DNA from 2 places in the Micromonospora sp. M71_S20 genome. Region 2 is predicted to be linked to the other one. Evidence: riboswitches for the same ligand, from Rfam matches in the RefSeq annotation. Region 2 holds a riboswitch; the other holds the start of a gene.

Region 1 (10,778 bases), 230 kb from region 2:
TCCTTGCGGTCGGCGCCGCTGCCGGGGCCGGCGCCGGCGGCGAAGAGGACGGCGTCGGCGCCCCGCAGGTGTGCGGCGAGGTCGTCGACGCCGATGTGTTCGAGGTCGGCCACGACGGGCTGGGCGCCGGCGGCACGCAGCGCGGCGGCGTGGTCGGGGTTGCGGATCAGGCCGACGGCGGTGTCGCCGCGTCCGGCGAGTTCGCGGTGGGTCAGTTGGGCGATCTTGCCGTGTCCTCCGGCTATGACGACGCGCATACCGCCAACCTAGCCGCCGTTCCGCCACGGCGTGGCCGGTCGACGGGGCCCGGGCGTTCGCCGGAGGGTGGTTGCCTGAGGCAGCATGGACGGGTGACGGAGACGATCGACGCGCTGGCCGGCCTGGTGGCCGGCGGTGGTGTCGTGGTGTTGAGCGGGGCGGGGCTGTCCACCGAGTCGGGCATCCCGGACTACCGGGGGCCCAGTGGCGCGGCGCGGCGGCACACCCCGATGACGTACCAGGCGTTCACGCGCGACGCGCAGGCGCGGCGGCGCTACTGGGCGCGCAGCCACCTGGGGTGGCGCACGATCGCGCGGGCGGCCCCGAACGAGGGGCACCGGGCGGTGGCGCGGCTGCAACGCGGCGGGCTCATCGAGGGGATCATCACGCAGAACGTGGACGGGCTGCACACCGCTGCGGGCAGCCCGCAGGTGGTGGAGCTGCACGGCCGCCTCGACGAGGTGGTGTGCCTGGACTGCGGCAACCAGACCTCGCGGGAGGAGTTGGACCGGCGGCTGCGGGAGGCGAACCCGGACTTCGACGCGCGGGTCGCGGCGGTCAACCCGGACGGTGACGTGGATCTCGCCGACGACGAGGCAGCCGGCTTCCGTACGGTGGACTGCACGTTCTGCCGTGGCGGCATGCTGAAGCCGGACGTGGTGTTCTTCGGGGAGACGGTGCCGGCGGCCCGGGTGGCCCGCTGTTTCGCGCTGGTGGCGCGGGCGCGGCTGCTGCTGGTGCTGGGCTCGTCGTTGACGGTGATGTCGGGTCGCCGGTTCGTGGTGCGCGCGGCGAAGCTGGGCGTTCCGGTGGTGATCGTCAACCAGGGGCCGACGCGGGGCGACGGGTATGCGGCGTTGACCGTCGACGCGCCGCTGGGCCGGCTGCTGCCGGCGCTGGCCGACCGGACGGCCGGCGCTGCGGTGCCGGTGGGGCTGACGGGCGTCGGCCGGTAGCGGTCCCGGCGGGGTCGCGGGGCTGGTGGGTGATCCACCGTCGCCCGCGCCCGGCGGGGGTACGACCTCCGGTGGGTGATGCGGCGCTGGTAGCGTTGACCATGCCGGCAGCACCCACGTGGGAGAGACCGCCCAGCAGCACCCCGGGCGGCGCCGAAGGGGCAAATCCTCCCCGGAACCTCTCAGGCAAAAGGACCTCGTGGGCAGGCACTGTGGAGCGCCTCGCGGGCGCGACAGAGGGGGAGGCCGACCTGTCGACCTCGCCCCCGGGAGCGCCACCCATGACCGTAGAGCAGTTCGCCGCCCGCCACATCGGCCCCGATCCGGACGACGAGCGCCGGATGTTGGAGGCCGTCGGCTACGGCTCGATCGACGAGCTGATGGACGCGGCGATTCCCGAGGTGATCCGTTGGCACGGCACCCTGGACCTGCCGGAGCCGGCCAGCGAGCACGACGCCCTCGCCGAGCTGCGGGCCCTGGCGGCCCGCAACACGGTCGTGGCGTCGATGATCGGTCTGGGCTACCACGGCACGCACACCCCGGCGGTGATCCGCCGCAACGTGCTGGAGGACCCGGCCTGGTACACCGCGTACACGCCGTACCAGCCGGAGATCAGCCAGGGGCGGCTGGAGGCGCTGCTGAACTTCCAGACCATGGTCACCGACCTGACCGGGCTGGCCACGGCGAACGCGTCGATGCTCGACGAGGGCACCGCCGCGGCCGAGGCGATGACGCTCGCGCGCCGCGCGTCGAAGAGCAGGAGCCCGGTGTACGTGGTCGACGCCGACACCCTGCCGCAGACCATCGCGGTCATCACCAGCCGGGCCGAGCCTCTCGGCATCGACGTGCGGATCGTCGACACCGGGCGCGACGAGTTGCCGGCGGAGTTCTTCGGGCTGCACCTGCAGTACCCGGGGGCGTCCGGGGCGGTGCGTGACCAGGCGGGTCTGGTCGAGGCCGCGCACGCCGTCGGGGCGTTGGTCACCGTGGCGGCGGACCTGCTGGCCCTGACGCTGCTGCGTGCGCCGGGGGAGATCGGCGCCGACATCGCCGCCGGCACCACCCAACGTTTCGGCGTACCGATGGGCTTCGGTGGGCCGCACGCCGGCTACCTGGCGGTACGGGCGGGGCTGGAGCGGATGCTTCCCGGCCGGCTGGTGGGGGTGTCGCGCGACGCGGACGGCAACCCGGCGTACCGGTTGGCGTTGCAGACCCGGGAGCAGCACATCCGGCGGGAGAAGGCGACCAGCAACATCTGCACCGCGCAGGTGCTGCTGGCGGTGATGGCCGGCATGTACGCCGTCTACCACGGCCCGGACGGGCTGCGGGAGATCGCCCGCCGTACCCACGACATGGCGGCCCGGCTGGCGGCGGCGCTGCGGGGCGTGGACGCCGTCGAGGTGGTGCACGAGACGTTCTTCGACACCGTCCTGGTGCGGGTGCCCGGCGGCGCCGAGGCGGTCGTCGCCGACGCCGCCGCCCGGGGCGTGAACCTGCGGCTGGTCGACGCCGACCACGTGGGGGTGTCCTGCGACGAGACGACCACCCTCGCGCACCTGCGGAAGGTGTGCGACGCGTTCGGGGCCACCGTCGTCGGTCGGCCGGTGGCCCTCGCGGACGCGCCGGCCGAGGGCGCGTTGCCGGCGGGGCTGGCCCGCACGTCGGACTTCCTCACCCACGCGGTGTTCCGCAGTCACCACTCGGAGACGGCGATGCTGCGCTACCTGCGGCGGCTGTCGGATTTCGACTACGCCCTGGACCGGGGCATGATCCCGCTCGGGTCGTGCACGATGAAGCTCAACGCCACCACCGAGATGGAGCCGGTGAGCTGGCCGGAGTTCGCCCACATCCACCCGTTGGCGCCGGACGCGCAGACCGCCGGCTACCGGGAGATGATCTCCCAGCTGGAGGGGTGGCTGGCGGAGGTCACCGGCTACGACGCGGTCAGCGTGCAGCCCAACGCCGGTTCGCAGGGTGAGCTGGCGGGTCTGCTGGCGATCCGGGCGTACCACCGGCAGCGGGGCGAGGCGCACCGGGACGTGTGCCTGATCCCGTCGTCGGCGCACGGCACCAACGCCGCCAGCGCGGTGATGGCCGGCATGCGGGTCGTCGTGGTGGGCTGCGACGACGGGGGCAACATCGATCTGGTGGACCTCGACGCGAAGATCGACAAGCATCGGGACGCCCTTGCGGCGATCATGGTGACGTATCCGTCGACGCACGGGGTGTACGAGACGGGCATCGCGTCGCTGTGCGCGAAGGTCCACGACGCCGGCGGTCAGGTGTACGTCGACGGGGCGAACCTCAACGCGCTGGTCGGGTTCGCCAAGCCGGGGAAGTTCGGGGCGGACGTGTCGCACCTGAACCTGCACAAGACGTTCTGCATCCCGCACGGCGGCGGCGGTCCCGGGGTGGGTCCGGTGGCGGTGCGGGCGCACCTGGCGCCGTTCCTGCCGGGTGACCCGCTGGGCGTGCACGTCGACGGCCGCCCGGCGATCTCGGCGGCCCGTCACGGGTCGGCGGGGATCCTGCCGATCCCGTGGGCGTACCTGCGGATGATGGGCGCGGCGGGGCTGGTGCGGGCCACCGGCGTGGCGGTGCTGGCGGCGAACTACGTGGCGGCGCGGCTGCGCGGGCACTTCCCGGTGCTGTACGCGGGCAACAAGGGCCTGGTGGCGCACGAGTGCATCCTGGATCTGCGGCCGCTGACGAAGGCGACCGGGGTGAGCGTGGACGACGTGGCGAAGCGGCTGATCGACTACGGGTTCCACGCGCCCACGATGTCGTTCCCGGTGGCGGGGACGCTGATGGTGGAGCCCACCGAGAGTGAGGACCTGGCCGAGCTGGACCGGTTCTGCGACGCGATGATCGCCATCCGGGCGGAGATCGACAGGGTGGCCTCGGGGGAGTGGCCGGCCGGCGACAACCCTCTCGCCAACGCCCCGCACACCGCGGCGATGGTGTCCGCGGACGAGTGGCCGCACCCGTACCCGCGGTCGGTGGGCGCGTACCCGGCCGGGGTGCAGCGGGCCGGGAAGTACTGGCCGCCGGTGCGGCGCATCGACGGCGCGTACGGCGACCGGAACCTGGTGTGTTCCTGCCCGGCGCCGGAGGCGTTCGAGAGCTGACGACGCGTGACGCCGGGGCGGTCGTGGTGCCGCCCCGGCGGGTACGCCGACCTGGGCGGGGGGTGTCCCGACCGGGGGACTAGCCTTGATCGACGCGTCTGGAATGCGTGACGCAGCGTGAAGTTCAGGCGACGAGGGCGTGTCGGGCCGGGCCGCGGTGCGGGGCGATGCTGCTGCCGTCGGGGAGGAGTTCGCCGGTGTCCTCGAAGACGATGACACCGTTGCAGAGCAGGCTCCAGCCCTGCTCAGGGAAGCAGGCGAGGACTCGGGCGGCTTCCCGGTCGGTCGCTTCGGCGGAGGGGCAGGTGGGTTGGTGCTGGCACATCGGGATCTCCGGACTGTGGGGGCACTGTGTCATGGTTCACATGACCAGTGACGCACAGTACCAAGCAAAACCGGCCAACATCGAGCACGTATGCGCGTGGTTTCTCCGAAATCCACTGAACGGATGAGGGATGATGGGCCGGACGGCGTGGAAACGCTCCCAGGGCTAGGGGTCGATACACCGGGGGCGCCGGCCCGCTGCCGCCGTACGCTCGTCGAGCGGGCCCGGTGGCAGTGGCGGCCCGCCGACGGCGGGGACCCGGCGGTGCGGGCCGAGGAGTTCCTCGCCGCGCATGGCCTGCCGCTGCACGAGCTGGCCCGCCCCGCCGGGCGCCACGACCCGGCCGGGGTGTGCGGGGCCGCCCTCTACGTCTCCGCCGCCGCCGGCGCGGCCCTCGTCGGCGCGCCCACCGGCGCGGCCAACCCCGTCCCCGCGCTGCCGGAGGTAGCCGTGGTCGTCTACGGCCACGCACCGGCCGCACCGCGACCCACCGCGGCACCCGACACGCACTGGTGGCGCGGCGACTGGGCCGAGAGCTGGACGCCCCGCCAGCACGCCGACGCCGTGACGGCGGTCCGCGCGGCGATCGGCCGCGGCGACGTCTACCAGGTCAACCTCGTCGGCCACGCCGCCGCCCGCTACACCGGCGACCCGCTGCCGGCCCTGCGCCGGCTCGCCACGCTGCCCGGCGCCCGCTACGGCGGCACCCTCGCCGGGGCGGGCTGGGCGATCGGCTGCGCCAGCCCCGAGACCCTGGTGGAGCTGGCCGACGGCCGGTTGATCACCAGGCCGATCAAGGGCACGCGGCCGGCCACCGCCGCCGGCCGCGCCGAGTTGCTCGCCTCGGCCAAGGAACGCGCCGAGCACGTGATGATCGTCGACCTGGAACGCAACGACCTGGCCCGCGTCGCCCGCACCGGCAGCGTGCGCGTCGACGAGCTGTTCGCCGTACGCCGGTGGTGCGACCTGTGGCAGGCGGAGTCCACGGTGTCCGCGGCGGTCGCCGACGGGCTCGGCCTGGCGGACCTGCTGCGCGCGGTCTGCCCCGGCGGCTCGGTCACCGGCGCACCGAAGCGCGCCGCCCTGGACCACGTCGCCGCGCTGGAGCCGGTCGGCCGGGGTGCCAGCATGGGCGCGCTCGGCTGGGTCGCCCCGGGCCGCATCGACCTGGGCCTGACCATCCGCACCGCCGCCGTGGACGCCGAGCGGGTGCACGTGTGGGCCGGTGGGGGCATCACGTGGGGCAGCGATCCCGACGCCGAGGTCGCCGAGGCCGCCGCGAAGGCCGCCCCGGTGCGCGCCGCGCTCGCCGGCGGCTGAGCGGCGCGGGCCGGGACCCGGCCATCACCGCGCTCGCCGGCGGCTGAGGGGCCGCGCGCCGGGCCCCGGCCGTCACCGCGCCGGTCCCGCATGCACCGGCGCTGCGGTCTGCGCACGGTGGAAGAGGCGTCGCGCCGGCCGCGTCGGATGAGATGAGCCGTACTGCCCGCCACCCGGGCCAGGGCGTCGGCAGCCGAGGCGGTCCCGATGTACCAGCAACCCCTGCAACCCGTCGGCGGGTCGCTCGCGCTCAGCGCCGCCTGCGCCGCGCTGCCGCTGCTGACCCTGTTCGTGCTGCTCGGAGTGGTGCGTACGCGGGCCTGGGTGGCGGCGTTCGGCGCGTTGTCCGTGGCGGTCGTACTGGCCTGGGGGCTGTGGCGGATGCCGCTGCCGCAGACGCTGCTGGCCGCCGCCCAGGGCGCCACCTTCGCCCTCTTCCCGCTCGCCTGGACGTTCGGTACGGCGATCTGGATCCACCGCCTGACCGTGCACACGGGGCACTTCGACACGCTGCGGCAGGGTTTCGCCCGGGTCAGCGACGACCGCCGCGTGCAGGCCATGGTGATCGCGTTCTGCTTCGGCTCGCTGCTCGAGGCCCTGGCCGGGCAGGGCACGCCGGTCGCCGTCACCACGGTCATGCTGCTGGCCCTCGGCTTCACCCCGCTGCGCGCGGCCGCCGTGGCGTTGGTCGGCAACACGGTGCCGGCGGCCTTCGGACCGCTCGGCCTGCCGATCACCACGCTGGCCGGCGTGACCGGGCTGCCCGCCACGGAACTGGGCATGATGGCCGGCCGGCAGGTGCCGGTGGTCGCGGTCGTCGTCCCGCTGGTCGTGCTCGCCGCCGCCGACGGCCGGCGCGGCGTACGCGAACTGTGGCGTCCGGCGCTGGCGTGCGGCGGCGCGTTCGCGGTGGCCCAGTTCGCCACGGCGAACTGGCTGTCGGCCGCCCTGGCCGACATCACCGCCGCGTTCGCGGGGATGGGCGTCCTGCTGCTCGTCGTCCGCCGCGACGTGGTGCGCCGCACGGCTGCCGTGCCGGTCGGCGGGGGGCCGCCGGAGCCCGACGCGCCGGCGCCGGCGGGGTCGCGGTGGCGGGCGTACGCGCCGTACCTGACGATCGTGGTGGTGTTCGCCATCTCCCAGGTGCCGGTCGTCAAGCGGCTGCTCGACGCCGGCACGCTCGCGGTCTCCTGGCCCGGACTGCACGTCGTCACCGCGTCCGGTGACCCGTCGCCCCTGACGACGTTCCGGTTCGCCTGGCTCGCCGCGCCCGGGTCGTTGCTGCTGGTGGCCGGCCTGATCACGGTGGCGCTGCTGCGGGTGGCGCCGCGCGAGGCCGTCGGGCTCTACGGGCGCACCCTGTTCGAGTTGCGGTGGGCCGTGCTGACGGTGGTCGGGCTGCTGGCGCTGTCGTTCACCATGAACGCCGCCGGGCAGGTCGCCACGCTGGGCGTCTGGATGGCCGGCGCGGGCGGCCTCTTCGCCGTGCTGGCGCCGGTCCTCGGCTGGCTCGGTGTCGCTCTGACCGGCTCGGACACGTCGTCCAACTCCCTGTTCGGCGCGCTCCAGGTGGCTGCGGCGCAGCGGGCCGGCCTCGATCCGGTCCTGTTGGCCGCGGCCAACGCCTCCGGCGGCACGCTCGGCAAGATGATCAGCCTGCAGAACCTCACGATCGCGGCCGCGGCGGTCGGACTCACCGGCCGGGAGGGCGACCTGTTCCGGCGGATGTTCGGTCCGAGCGTGCTGCTGCTCGCCCTGATGTGTGTGCTGGTCGGGTTGCAGGCGACGCCCGTGCTGTCCTGGATGGTGCCGTAGCCGGCGCGGCTGCCCTCCCGGGGGTCCTGTCGCGCCCTGCCGACAACATTTTTTGTCTTGACAGTTCCTGTCGTCGGCGGCAGGCTTCGGGTGGGCGGTGCTTCGCCGGAGGAACACACCGCATCCGCAGCCTGCGCGTCCCGCAGGCCCCTGCCAGGGAGACACCGCATGCAGATCAGCGTCCACACCTTCGTCAGCCTCGACGGCGTCATGCAGGGCCCGGGTGGGGCCGAGGAGGACACCAGCAACGGCTTCACGCGCGGGGGCTGGCTCGTGCCGCACAGCGGCGACGGTCAGCTCGACGTCGTGGACGGGTGGTTCCGGCAGGCCGACGCCTTCCTGCTGGGACGCCGCACCTTCGAGATGATGCGCGGCTACTGGCCGCAGGTCACCGACCCCGACAACCTGGTGGCCACCGCCCTCAACACGGGGTCGAAGTACGTCGTCAGCAACACCCTCTCCGACGCCGACGCGGCCTGGGGGAAGACCACCGTGCTGCGCGGCGGCGACATCGTCGCGCGGGTGCGGCGGCTCAGGGAGCAGCCGGGCGGCGAACTCCAGGTGCACGGCAGCTGGCAGCTGGCGCGCGCCCTGCACGACGCGGGGCTCGTCGACACCTACCGGCTGCTGCAGTTCCCCGTCGTCGTCGGCGAGGGCAAGCGACTGTTCGCCGACGGCGCGGCCCCGGCGTCCTACCGGATCACCGACTCGACGGTGGCCGGCGGCGGTGCGGGGGCCGTCGCGCTCACCCTGCGCCGGACCGGTTTCGGGGCCACCGCCGCCGGCGAGTTCGTGGTGCGCGACGGCAAGGAGGCCGTGGCGTAGCGGCGTCGACTCGTCAGCGGCGCGCGGCGAAGTCGTCCAACGCCGCCACGACCCGCTGCGCCATGCCGTTGCCCGCCCCGTGCCCGGCGTCCTCCAGCAGCTCCAGCCGGGCGTCGGGCCAGGCCTGCGCCAGCTGCCACGGCACGTCCGGCGGACTGCTGATGTCGAGCCTGCCGTGCAGCAGCACGCCGGGAATGCCGGCCAGCCGCCCCGCCTCGCGCAGCAGCTGCCCCTCGGGCAGGAAGCACCCGTGCCGCCAGTAGTGGGTGACCAGCCGGGCGAACGCCATCCGGAACACCGGGTCGTCGTAGCGGGGGTCGGGCCGGTGCCCGGGGACGGTGCCGACGTGGGTGTCCTCCCACGCGCACCACTGCCGCGCCGCCCGCGCGCGCACCGCCGGGTCCGCGTCGGCCAGCAGCCGGGCGTACGCGTCGGCCAGGTCGCCGTCGCGCTCGGCCGGCGGCACCCCGTCGCGGAAACGCGCCCACTCGGCCGGGAAGACCCGCCCCATGTCCCGGGTGATCCACTCGATCTCCCGCCGGGTGCCGGCGGTCACGCTGAACAGCACCAGCTCACTGACCCGCTCCGGGTGCCGCTGCGCGTACGCCAGGGCGAGGCAGGAGCCCCAGGAGGCGCCGAGCACCAGCCAGCGGCGCACGCCGAGGTGTTCGCGCAGCAGTTCGATGTCGGCGATCAGGTGCTCGGTGGTGTTGGTGGACAGGTCCACGCCCGGGTCGGCGGCGTGCGGGGTGCTGCGTTCGCAGCCGCGCTGGTCGAACAGCGTCACCCGGTAGCGGGCCGGGTCGAACAGCGTCCGCCAGCCGGGCGAGCAGCCGGAGCCGGGCCCGCCGTGCAGCACCACGGCGGGCTTGCCGTCAGGGTTGCCGCAGGTCTCCCAGTACACGCGTTGACCGTCACCCACGTCGAGCATCCCGTGCGCGTACGGCTCGACCAGGGGATATCGCTCGGCCATCACCCACTCCTCCCTCTCACCAGTCAGATGCAACAGCGCTGTTACATTAGCGGGGTGAGTGACGCGCCGGAACGTGAGGCCCTGGGGACGCTGCTACGGCACGTCCTCGACGTGCTCGACGGCGACGTCGCCGCGGTCTACGCCGAACGGGACCTGGCCGACTACCGGCCCCGGTTCTCACCGCCGCTGCGGGTGCTGCTCGCCGACGGTCCGCTGCCCATCCGCGACCTGGCCCGCCGGGTCGGGGTCACCCACTCGGCGGCCAGCCAGACCGTCGCGCAGATGGCCCGTGCCAGCCTGGTCGAGCTGACCCCCGGGGCGGACGCCCGGCAGCGCATCGTGCGCCTGAGCGGCCGCGCCCGTGAGCTGCAACCGCTGATCGAGGCGGAGTGGGCGGCGACGACCGCCGCGATCCGCGAGCTGGACGCGGAGCTGGCGGTGCCGCTGGCCGACCTGCTGCACGAGGTGCTCGCCGCGCTGCGCCGGCGGCCGTTGCGTCAACGCATCGCCGACGCGGGCCTGCCGCCGCCCTGACGGCCCCGCCCCGCGCCCGCCGGGCCGGCGCATGACGGCGACGCGGCGCGGAGCAGCTGCTGGGACCTCATCGTGGCTTCAGCAGGGCCGCCGCCCGGCCGGCCGCCACGGCCACCGCCGCACGCAGCGCGTCGACGTCCACGTCGGGGGCGGGCGGCAGCAGCGGCAGCGTGGGCGCGCCCGGCACCGGTTCGGGCCCGGGCGGCAGCGGCGGCACCGCCCGGGCGTACGCCTCGGCGGCGGCCGTGCCCGCCTCGGCGGCCCGCACGGCGGCGGTCGCCGGTGCCGGCACCTCGCCGTGGGGCGCGGCGGCCGGCACGAGCGTGCGGGCGTCGCGGCCCCGGACCAGCAGCAGCAGGGCCGGGTCGGCGTCCAGCAGCCAGGACACCTGGTGGCACAGCGCGGCGGCATGCCGGCACGGGTGGTCCCATTCCGGGCAGTCGCACTCCGGGGCGACCTCGCCCAGCCCCGGTAGCAGCGGCACCCCGGTCACCTCGGCCAGGTCCCGGGGCAGCTGCCCGGCCAGCAGCGCCGCCTGGTGCCCGGCGCGGGCGGCCACCTCGCCAGCCAGCCGGTCCCAGTCGTCGTCGGCCAGGGTCGCGACGCGCACCCGGGTGGCGTACGCCTGCTCGGTGTCGCCGTCG
Region 2 (10,778 bases):
GGCGGGACCGAGGAAGGCGACGCCCCCTCGCCCCGGGCGGTCAGCCGACCTCGCGGGCCTCCACCGGGCCGTGCGCGTCGCCGTCCGACACGCGAACGCCGGCCTCGGCGCTCCCCCGCCGCGCGGGGGATCCGCCCTCGACCGCCACCCCGCTCTCCGGCGTGCCCGCCCTGTCCGGCGTCGCGCCTCCGCCTGCCACGCCTTCACCTTCGGTCCTGGTGATGGACGCACGGCCCGTCAGCAGCAGGCCACCGATCACGGTCAGGATCGCCACCGCGACGAGGGTCAGGCGGTAGTCCGCGACGGCGACGAACCAGGCGCCCAGTGGAATGCCTATCGCCATCGGGCCGAACAGGACGGTGCTGGCGGTGCCGGCGACCCGCCCGAGCAGGTCCTGCGGCGTCTGTCGTTGCACCGCCGTCATCGCCGCGACCACCGCCCAGGGCAGACCCACACCGACGACGACGCTGCCGGCCACGACGCCGGGCGTCCAGGGCAGCAGGCGCGCCGCGGTTCCGGCTGCGAACAGGACCGCGCCCAACGTCCCGACCAGTGCCTCCCCCCGTCTGGCCATCAGTCGTCCGGTGAGCAGGCCCCCGGCCAGAGCACCGGCGCCCTGCGCGGAGGACAGCACGCCCATGAACGCCACCGACAGTCCCAGGCCCTCGTCGACCACGGCGAACGTGGCGGCCGTCGTGAGTCCGGACATCGTCACGACGAGCGCGCCGACGAGCACGATCGCCCGCAGGCGGGCATCGCCCAGCAGGAACCGGACGCCCTCCCAGGTCTCGTCCACGATCCGCCGTCGCCGCACCGGTGGCCGCGACTCCGGTGCCCGGACGAGGCGGTAGAGCGCGGCGGCGATGATCAGCATGACGGCCGCAAGGGCCGCGACCCCCGCCCCACCCAGCAGCGTGAAGAGACCCGCGCCGAGCAGCGGCGCCAGGAGCTTGGCCCCCTCCTGCGCGCTCATGCGGAGGCCGTTCACCCGCCCCAGCGCGTCACCGGGTAGCGCCGCCGGCAGCCACGCGGCCTCACCGGCGTCGAGCAACACGTAACTGATCCCGTACCCGAGCATGACGACGTACAACAGCCAGACCTGATCAGCGGACCGCACGGCCAGCAGCAGCAGGAGCGAGGCGGCCACCACCAGGTTCGTCCAGACCAGCAGCGGCCGGCGGGGTAACCGGTCGACGAGTGCGCCCAGCAACGGCCCGAAGAGGGTGGGGAAGAAGACGCAGAAGCCCGCCATCGCGGCGAGGCTGGCGGAATTGGTCAGGGCCATCACCCAGATCCCGGCGACCAGGGACATTGCCGTGCCGCCGAATCCGGAAACCAGGGAGACCACGACGAACAAAGCGACGTTGCGCCTCTGCCCGGCGGCCAACGGCACCATTCTGCGCCCTCCCCCGATGGTCGAGTCGAACTGGCTCGACGTTAGCGGCGAGAGGGCGGCTGTCAACCCGCGCCGGGGAATTATCTCCTCCCCTTACCTATTGATCGTCCCCAGTCGGAGGCCTCTCGGTCGATCGGCCCGAAATGCATTCCTGCCGTCTCGTTCGGATGGACCGTGTGCCGCGGCCGCCGCGCCGGATGGCGTCGGCGGCCCGTCAGCGGGCGCGGCGGTTGGCCCGCAGCGCGCCCAGGAGCACGCCGGGTGTGGCCAGCGAACTCGGGTGGGCACGCATTGACACGACCTCGTTGAAGCGCCGTGCGGTCGGCACGTCGGTGACGGTCGCCGTGACGATCCGCCTGCTGACCCAGCTGGAGAGCCGGTAGCCGCGCGGGTAGGGCCCGTCGACGTGCGGCAGCGCCAGGTCGGCGGAGGTCGACATCGACCAGGCGACGTCGACCACGACCTTCTGCAGGGCGAAGAACCGGTGCGCGGGCGCGCCCAGATCCGGGCCCGACCGCAGGTAGGTCGACAGGCAGGCCGCGTGCAGGGCCGCCGCCGTCATCCCCTGCCCGTACACCGGGTTGAACGACGCGACCGCGTCGCCGACGCTGACGAGCCCGGCCGGGAGCCGCTTCAGCGCGTGGAAGTCCCGCCGCCGGCTGTCGGCGTGGCGGTAGGTCCGGACGTCGCCGAGCAGCTCGTTCCCGGCGACGTCGCCGAACTCCGGCGGGAACTGCTCGCGCAGCCGGCGGACGAAGTCGGCCGCCGTGCGCCCCGGGCGGTTGTCACCGTAGCCGGCCATCATGGCCATCCACCGGCCGTCCTCGACGGCGAAGAACGCGGCGCCGGCCACGTCCGAGGACATCCCCGGAGTGTGCAGTGCCATGACCACCGTGGCCGCCGGATCCGCCTCCCGGCGACGGAACAGGGCGGTCGCGTAGTTCAGGTTCACGGTCATCCGCCGCAGGGCGGGCCGCTCCCAGCCGGCCTGCTCCAACCACTCGGAGACCCTGCTCGATCGCCCCATGGCGTCCACCACCAGGTCACCCGACTCGACGCCCGCCGTCCCGCCTGCCTCGCAGCGGACCCCGGTGACGGCGGCGCCGTCACACACGAGGCCCGTGGCGCGGGCGGTGATGGTCTTGACGTTGGGCAACCGCAGCACCCGCTGGCGGATCAGATCCTCCAGCAGGGGCCGGGTGCCCGCCAGGCTGTCGGCGTCGTCGGGCACGACTACCTTCAGTCGCCCGTCGAGGTAGCTCCGCCTGGCCGCCGGCGGTGCCTCGACCGCCCCCCGGGCCACGGCCTGCTCACGGAAGCCGGGGAACAGGTGCTCGAGCTGGAGGAAGCCGCCAGGCAGCAGCGCGTGCAGCTGCGTCCCCTGTGGCACGCCCGGCCGCCCGCCGGTCGCGTGTGGATCGTCCCGGTCGACGATGACGACGCTCTCCGCGTAGTCGGACAACACGCGGGCCGCCAGCAACCCGGCGACGCTGCCGCCGACCACGACGGCCCTGCCGATGACCGGGGACGCCTGGTCGGGTGGCCGCACCGCGTTCAGCGCGGCGAGGACCCGGGCCGGGGACATGGACATCATGCTCTCCAAGGGGTACGCGGGGACCTTTCCGCCTGCCTGCCAGAGACCGGTAGCGTGGGCGGACCGGCGGGACGGACCGGTCGGCGCGACGCCCGACGATCGTCGCACAGGCGTCGGCCCCGAGCGGGGGACGCGCAGGTGTTGTCCCGAGCCGGGATGCGGCAGGTGCCGACGTCACCGGCCCGACTCCGCGCACCGCAGCGGTTCAGCACTCGATGACGTTGACCGCGAGCCCTCCGCGTGCCGTCTCCTTGTATTTCACCTTCATGTCCGCGCCGGTCTCGCGCATGGTCTTGATGACCTTGTCCAGCGAGACGTGGTGCACCCCGTCGCCGCGCAGCGCCAGCCGGGCGGCCGTGATCGCCTTGATGCTAGCCACCGCGTTGCGCTCGATGCAGGGGATCTGCACCAGACCACCGACCGGGTCGCAGGTCAGGCCGAGGTTGTGCTCCATGCCGATCTCGGCGGCGTTCTCCACCTGCTCGGGGGTGCCGCCCAGCGCCTCGGCCAGCCCGGCGGCGGCCATCGAGCAGGCCGAGCCCACCTCGCCCTGGCAGCCCACCTCGGCGCCGGAGATCGACGCGTTCTCCTTGAACAGCACGCCGATCGCGCCCGCCGCCAGCAGGAACCGCACCACCCCCTCCTCGGAGGCGCCCGGGGAGAACCGGGTGTAGTAGTGCAGCACCGCCGGAATGATCCCCGCCGCCCCGTTGGTCGGCGCGGTGACCACCCGGCCGCCGGCGGCGTTCTCCTCGTTGACGGCGAGGGCGAAAAGCGTCACCCAGTCCATCGCCCGTAGCGGGTCGGTAGGGTCGGACTCCGTCTCCAGGCTGCGGCGCAGCTCGGCGGCGCGGCGGCGTACCTTCAGCCCGCCGGGCAGCACCCCGTCGCGCGAGCAGCCCCGCTCCACGCACTCCCGCATCACCCGCCAGATCTCCAACAGGCCGGCGCGCACCTCGCCCTCACCGCGCCAGGAGAGCTCGTTGGCGAGCATCACCTCGCTGATCGACAGCCCCGTCGACGCGGTCACGCCGAGCAACTGCGCACCGGTGCCGAACGGGTGCCGCACCCGCGTGGCGTCGGGCCTGATCCGGTCCGCCCCCGCCGCCGCCTCGTCCACCACGAAACCGCCGCCGACCGAGTAGTACGTCCGCGCCCGCAGCTCCGCGCCGTCGTCGTCGTACGCGACGAAGGTCATCCCGTTCGGGTGGTACGGCAACGACCGGCGCCGGTGCAGCACCAGGTCACGATCCGGGTCGAAGTCGATCTCGTGCGCGTCGAGCAGACCCAACCGCCGCTCGGCACGGACCCGGGCGACCCGCCCGTCCACCGTGTCCGTGTCGACCGTCTCCGGGGCCTCGCCGGCCAGCCCCAGCAGCACCGCCCGGTCGCTGCCGTGGCCGTGCCCGGTCGCACCGAGCGAGCCGAAGAGTTCCGCCCGCACCCGGGCGGTACCGGCCAGCAACCCGTCGGCCTTCAGCCCCGCCACGAACGTACGGGCGGCCCGCATCGGCCCCACCGTGTGGGAGCTGGACGGCCCGATGCCGACACTGAAGAGATCGAAAACACTGATCATGGCTGCACTTCCTGTCGCGTCGGCCGCACCCGGCGGCGGTGGCTCAATTGGCGGAACCGGGCGTGAACGAGCGGGCCAGCAGCAGCAGGTTCGCCGGCTTCTCGGCGAGTCGCCGCATGAAGTACGCGTACCAGTCACGGCCGTACGGCAGGTAGACCCGCATCCGGTTCCCGCCCGAGGCCAGTCGCAGCTGCTCGTTCTCGCGGATCCCGTACAGCATTTGGAACTCGAAGTCCTCGACGCTCCGCCCGCCCTGTCGCGCCAGGTGCAGGGTGTACTCGATGAGCTTCGGGTCGTGGGTGGCGACCATCGGATACCCCTGCCCCTCCATCAGGATGCGAAGGCACTGCCGGAACTCGTCGTCGACCTGACGCTTCTTCACGAACGCCACCGAGGCGGGTTCGGCGTAGGCGCCCTTCACCAGGCGGACCCGGCTGCCCGGGTGGGCGAGCCGCCGACAGTCGTCCGCCGTGCGGCGCAGGCACGCCTGGAGGGCGACGCCGACCCACGGGAACTCCGTCCGCAGGTCGCCGAGCAGGGAGAGGGTCGCGTCGACGGTGGTGTGGTCCTCCATGTCGATCGTGACGCCTGAGCCGACGGCCGCGGCGGCGGCACAGACGTCGCGGGTGAGCCGCAGGGCGTGCCCGTACCCGTCGCCCGGCAACGACCCACCGAGCGCCGAGACCTTCAGTGAGACCTCAGCGGCGGTGGCCAGGTCCGCGGCGTGCAGCGACCACAGCAGCGCGAGGTACGTGTCGCGGGTGGCCTCGGCCTGTGCGAGCGCCGTCGTCCCCTCGCCGAGGTGGTCGATCGTGACCTGGAGGCCCACCCCGGCGAGCCGGCGGGCCACCCCGACCACCTCAGGATCCTCCTCGCCCGCGACGAACCGTTGGACGATTCCTCGGGTCAGGGACGATCGCGAGACCACTGCGCGGATGCGGTCGTTCTCCGCGGCCAGGAGCAGGAGCTTGTTCGGCATGGAACGCCTTTCCGGAGAGCCGAATCCCGATGCCGTCGCCCGACGGCGGCGGGCGGGGTTGGTGCCGCCGGGAGCACGGCGTCCGCACGCGCCCCGGCGGTTGGGTCACGGGCGGGCCGTGGGGCCCGCGTAGAGCGGATGCCGATCGGCGAGGCGGCGGACCCGCGCCCGCAGTTCCTCGCCGCCCTCGGCCGTCGTCAACGCGGTGGCGACGATGTCGGCGACCTCGGCGAAGTCGGCGTCGTCGAAGCCCCGGGTGGCCAGCCCCGGCGTGCCGATCCGCAGTCCCGAGGTCACCATCGGCGGACGGGGGTCGAACGGTACGGCGTTGCGGTTGACGGTGACGTCGATGCTCTGGAGCAGCCGCTCCGCCTGGAGGCCGTCCAGCTTCGCCGCGCGCAGGTCGACCAGCACCAGGTGCACGTCGGTGCCGCCGCCGACCACCCGGATGCCGGCGTCGTGCGCGTCGGCGGCGCCCAGGCGCCCGGCGACGATCCGCGCTCCGCGCAGGGCGCGCCGTTGCTGGTCGCGGAACTCCTCGCCGGCGGCGATGCGGAACGCCACCGCCTTGCCCGCGATGGTGTGTTCCAGCGGGCCGCCCTGCTGGCCGGGGAAGACCGCCGAGTCGAGACGCCGGGCCAGGTCGGTGTCCGCGCTGAGGATGGCGCCGCCACGCGGGCCACCGAGGGTCTTGTGGGTGGTCAGGGTGACCACGTGGGCGTGCGGCACCGGGTTGGGATGCAGCCCGGCGGCGACCAGCCCGGCGAAGTGCGCCATGTCGACCAGCAGGTACGCGCCGACGGCGTCGGCGATGCGGCGGAACCGCGCGAAGTCCAGGTCCTCGGGTACGCCGACCAGCCCGCCACCAGCATCTTCGGCCGGTGCTCGTGCGCCAGCCGCTCGACGGCGTCCATGTCGACGAGGAAGCTCTCGGCGTCCACCTGGTAGCCCACCGCCCGGTACAGCCGGCCCGAGAAGTTGATCCGCATCCCGTGGGTCAGGTGGCCGCCGTGCGCGAGGTCGAGGCCCAGGATGGTGTCCCCGGGTTCGAGCAGGGCCGCCATCACCGCGGCGTTGGCCTGGCTGCCGGAGTGCGGTTGCACGTTGGCGTACGCGGCGCCGAAGAGCCGCCTCGCCCGCTCGATCGCCAGGCGCTCGACGGTGTCGACGTGCTCGCAGCCGCCGTAGTACCGCCGGCCGGGGTAGCCCTCGGCGTACTTGTTGGTGAGGACCGAGCCCTGCGCCTCCAGGACCGCCCGGGGCGCGTGGTTCTCCGAGGCGATCATGCCCAGGGTCCGCCGCTGCCGGTGCAGCTCGGCGGCGACCGCCTCGGCGATCTCCGGGTCGACGTCGATCAGTTCACGGTCGAGGAGGGTCATGCCGCACCGGCCGTGTCGGCGTCGGCCAGGTAGGCGCGGTACTCGTCGGCGGTCATCAGCGCCGGCGCGTCGGTCAGCCGCACCCGCACCAGCCAGCCCGCCCCGTAGGGGTCGGTGCCGATCAGGTCCGGGTCGGCGACGACCGCCTCGTTGGTGGCGACGATCTCGCCGCTCACCGGCATGTACAGCTCGGCCACCGACTTGGTGGACTCCACCTCGCCGCAGACCTCGCCCACGCTCAGGTGGGTGCCCGGCTCGGGCAGTTCGGCGTAGATGATGTCGCCGAGGGCGGCGGCGGCGAACGCGGTGATGCCCACGGCCGCCGGTTCGGCCGTGTCGTCGATCCATTCGTGGTTGCGGCTGTAGCGCAGACGCGCGGGTACGTCCATGGTCGTCACTCCTGGGGGGATGGGTCGGTTCGCGTCAGCGCGGACGGCGGTAGAACGGCAGCGGGCTGATCCGCACCGGCTCGGTGTCTCCTCGGACGACGACGCCCAGCCGGGACCGGGCCTCGATCGCGTCGGCGTGGACGTAAGCCATCGCGACGGGCCGGTCGAGCGTCGGTGACAGCGCGCCGCTGGTGACCACGCCGACGGGTCGCGCCGGTACGCCGTCTGCCAGCGCGACCACCGGATGGCCGGTCCTCGGCACGCGTCGCCCGGTCCCGGTCAGTCCCACGAGGACGGTGGCGGCCCGGGCGTCCCGGCGCTCGGCCAACGCGGCCCGGCCGACGAAGTCGCCCGGTTTGGTGAAGGACACCACCCGTCCCAGGCCCGCCTCGAAGGGGGTGACGCCCTGGTGCAGCTCGCACCCGTACAGCGGCATCCCGGCCTCGATGCGCAGCGTGTCCCGGCAGGCCAGCCCGGCCGGCGTCAGCCCGTGCCCGGCGCCGGCGGCGAGCAGCGCGCGCCAGACGTCTTCCGCGTCTGCGGCCCGGAGGAAGAACTCGAAGCCGTCCTCGCCGGTGTATCCGGTACGGGCGACGATCGCCGGCCGTCCACCGACGTCCACGGCGGTGGCGGTGTAGTAGCGGAGTCGGGTCGGCTCCGCGCCGACCACGGCGCGCACCGTGTCGGCGGCACGTGGGCCCTGCACGGCGATGATGGCCCGCCCGGCGGTGTGGTCGGCGACGGTCGCCGCGTGTCCGGCGCAGCGTAGGTGCAACGCGGTCAGCGCGGTGCGGGTGTTGACGGCGTTGGTCACCAGCAGGTACCGGTCGGCGGCGAGCCGGTAGGCGACCAGGTCGTCGAGCACGCCGCCGGTCTCGTCGCAGAGCATGGTGTAGCGGGCGCCGCCGACCGGCACCGCCGACAGGTGCCCGACCAGCGCCTGGTCCAGCGCCGCCGCGGCGTGCGGCCCGGACACCTCGAGCTGCCCCATGTGGCTGAGGTCGAAGAGGCCGGCACGTTCGCGTACGGCGCGGTGCTCGGCGGTCTCGCTGCCGTAGCGCAGCGGCATCGACCAGCCGGCGAAGCCGGTGAACCGGGCGCCGAGTTCGGCGTGCACGGCGTGCAGGGGTGGGTGGAGCAGAGTCGTCGGACTTTGATGCACGGAGGCCTCCCTCGTCCCGACGCGGTCGCGTCGTACGGTCGGTTGCCTCCCGCTCTGTCATCGACCTGAGAGCTTCACCGCCGGTTGGCGGCTTGCACCGTGGGTGAGACGACTGATCGTCTGCTTTCCAGAGTTCGCCTCACCCGAGCGGTAACGGGGCCTGAGAGTTTCTTGGGAGTTTGCTCCTTCGGCGCCCCGACGGACGGTCGGGATCTCTCCCGCGCGGGTTCGAACGGCGTCTATGTACTTGTGGGTTGCCCGCAGACCGTAGGCGACCGCCTGAGCGGCTGTCAACGGCAACGGAACGTAGTCGGATCGTCACTTATATCGATCATCGGCGATTTCTTTACACGATGTGTGATGTGTGCCATTGTACTGGCCACCTACAGCGCGGACCCCAACCTGATCGACGGGAATCGACGCCGCAGCCACCCCACACCGCCACCACCTGCCGGCCAGCGGGCCGGACCACGAACGCCAGGAGGCGACCCGTGAGAACCACGAGAACACGAAACCGACGCGGCTGGCCCGCCGTCCCGCTCGCACTGGCGCTGGCGCTCGGGCTGACCCCGATGGCCTCCTCCGGCACCGCGCACGCGGCGTCACCCAGGCCGACCGGCGCCGCCCCGAGCGACGCCGGCCTCGGCTCCGGCGCTGGCGACGCCCACGTCCGGCGGGCGCCGCTGCCGCTGAGCGAGCGGGCCCCGCTTCCCTCGTCCCGCGAGGAACTGCGCCGCGACTACGACCGGCCCGACGACGGTGGGCGGCGCAACGCCCCGTCGACGCGCGGGGCGGCCGCCGCGCCCTGCGCGGTCGGCGACTTCACGAGCCGGACCGGCAGCGCCCTGGTGCAGCAGATCAGGGCGTCCACCACCGACTGCGTGAACACCCTGTTCAGCCTCTCCGGAAGCGACGCCTCCCAGGCCTTCCGCGAGGCGCAGATGACCAGCGTGGCGTACGGGCTGCGGGACAACGCCGCCTCCTACGACGGCACCAACGGCACGGGTACCGCCCAGCTCGTGCTGTACCTGCGGGCCGGGTACTACGTGCAGTGGAACCACCCCGCCACCGTGGGCTCGTACGGCCCCACCCTGCGCACCGCCATCCGCGCCGGGCTGGACACGTTCTTCGCCAACGGCCGCTCCGGCGACGTCAACGACGTCAACGGCGAGGTACTGGCCGAGGCGGTCACCCTCATCGACAGCGCGGAGGAGAACGCCCGCTACCTGTACGTGGTGAAGCGGCTGCTGACCGGCTACAACAGCTCGTACGACTCTTCGTCGTGGATGCTCAACGCCGTCAACAACGTCCACACCGTGCTGTTCCGGGGCCACCAGCTGCCCGAGTTCGTCAGCGCCGTCACCGCCGATCCGAGCGTGCTGGACACGCTGTACGCCTTCGCCACCGGCAAACGGGCCCTGCTCGGCACCGACCGGGGCTACCTGGTCTCCAACGCCGGCCGCGAACTGGGCCGCTTCCTCCAGCACACCGCCCTGCGGTCGAAGGTGCGGCCGCTGGCCCGGGGCCTGCTCGACCTGAGCGCGATGACCGGCTCCACCGCCACCCTCTGGGTCGGCGTCGCGGAGATGACCGACTACTACGACAAGCCGAACTGCGCCTACTACGACACCTGCGACCTCCAGGCGCGCCTGGCCGCGGCGATCCTGCCGGTCACCTTCACCTGCGGCAGCACCATCCGCGTCCGCGCCCAGCAGATGACCTCCGCCCAGCTCGACTGGGCGTGCGCGAGCATGCGCAACCAGGACGCCTACTTCCACTCGGTGGCGGCGGACAAGGGTCCGGTCGCCGACGACCGCAACACGACCATCGAGGTGGTGGTCTTCGACTCCAGCGCCGACTACCAGACGTACGGCGGGCCGATGTTCGGCATCGACACGAACAACGGCGGCATGTACCTCGAAGGCGACCCGGCGGTCGCCGGGAACCAGCCGCGCTTCATCGCCTACGAGGCGGAGTGGCTGCGCCCCACCTTCGAGATCTGGAACCTCAACCACGAGTACACCCACTACCTCGACGGTCGCTTCAACATGTACGGCGACTTCACCGACAACATCGCCACCCCCACCATCTGGTGGATCGAGGGCTTCGCCGAGTACGTGTCGTACTCGTACCGGGAGCTGACCTACGGCACCGCGATCACCGAGGCCGGAAAGAAGACATACCCGCTGCGTACGCTCTTCGACACCACGTACAGCCACGACACCACCCGCGTCTACCGGTGGGGCTACCTGGCGGTGCGGTACATGCTCCAGTCGCACCGCGGCGACGTCACCACGCTGCTC

The links. Region 2 has a riboswitch for glycine ahead of gcvT (glycine cleavage system aminomethyltransferase GcvT). Riboswitches for the same ligand answer to the same signal wherever they lie in the genome.
Region 1: it holds a riboswitch for glycine, as region 2 does, so the genes downstream of both, gcvP (aminomethyl-transferring glycine dehydrogenase) here and gcvT (glycine cleavage system aminomethyltransferase GcvT) in region 2, are expected to answer to the same signal.

The regions. Positions count from the first base shown of each region.
Region 1 is NZ_RCCV01000001.1:4,146,367-4,157,144, reverse strand. It holds gene DER29_RS17840 (SDR family oxidoreductase) at 1-257, opposite strand, end outside; gene DER29_RS17835 (NAD-dependent protein deacetylase) at 351-1,214, shown strand; glycine riboswitch at 1,324-1,422, shown strand; gene gcvP (aminomethyl-transferring glycine dehydrogenase) at 1,496-4,342, shown strand; gene DER29_RS17825 (DUF5999 family protein) at 4,467-4,667, opposite strand; gene DER29_RS17820 (chorismate-binding protein) at 4,791-5,987, shown strand; gene DER29_RS17815 (L-lactate permease) at 6,195-7,802, shown strand; gene DER29_RS17810 (dihydrofolate reductase family protein) at 7,971-8,627, shown strand; gene pip (prolyl aminopeptidase) at 8,641-9,600, opposite strand; gene DER29_RS17800 (helix-turn-helix domain-containing protein) at 9,655-10,134, shown strand; gene DER29_RS17795 (SWIM zinc finger family protein) at 10,202-10,778, opposite strand, start outside.
Region 2 is NZ_RCCV01000001.1:3,912,781-3,923,558, reverse strand. It holds gene DER29_RS16830 (MFS transporter) at 41-1,396, opposite strand; gene DER29_RS16825 (NAD(P)/FAD-dependent oxidoreductase) at 1,611-2,987, opposite strand; gene DER29_RS16820 (L-serine ammonia-lyase) at 3,196-4,566, opposite strand; gene DER29_RS16815 (proline dehydrogenase family protein) at 4,610-5,545, opposite strand; partial or broken gene glyA (serine hydroxymethyltransferase) at 5,651-6,924, opposite strand; gene gcvH (glycine cleavage system protein GcvH) at 6,921-7,313, opposite strand; gene gcvT (glycine cleavage system aminomethyltransferase GcvT) at 7,348-8,475, opposite strand; glycine riboswitch at 8,614-8,706, opposite strand; gene DER29_RS16795 (collagenase) at 8,967-10,778, shown strand, end outside.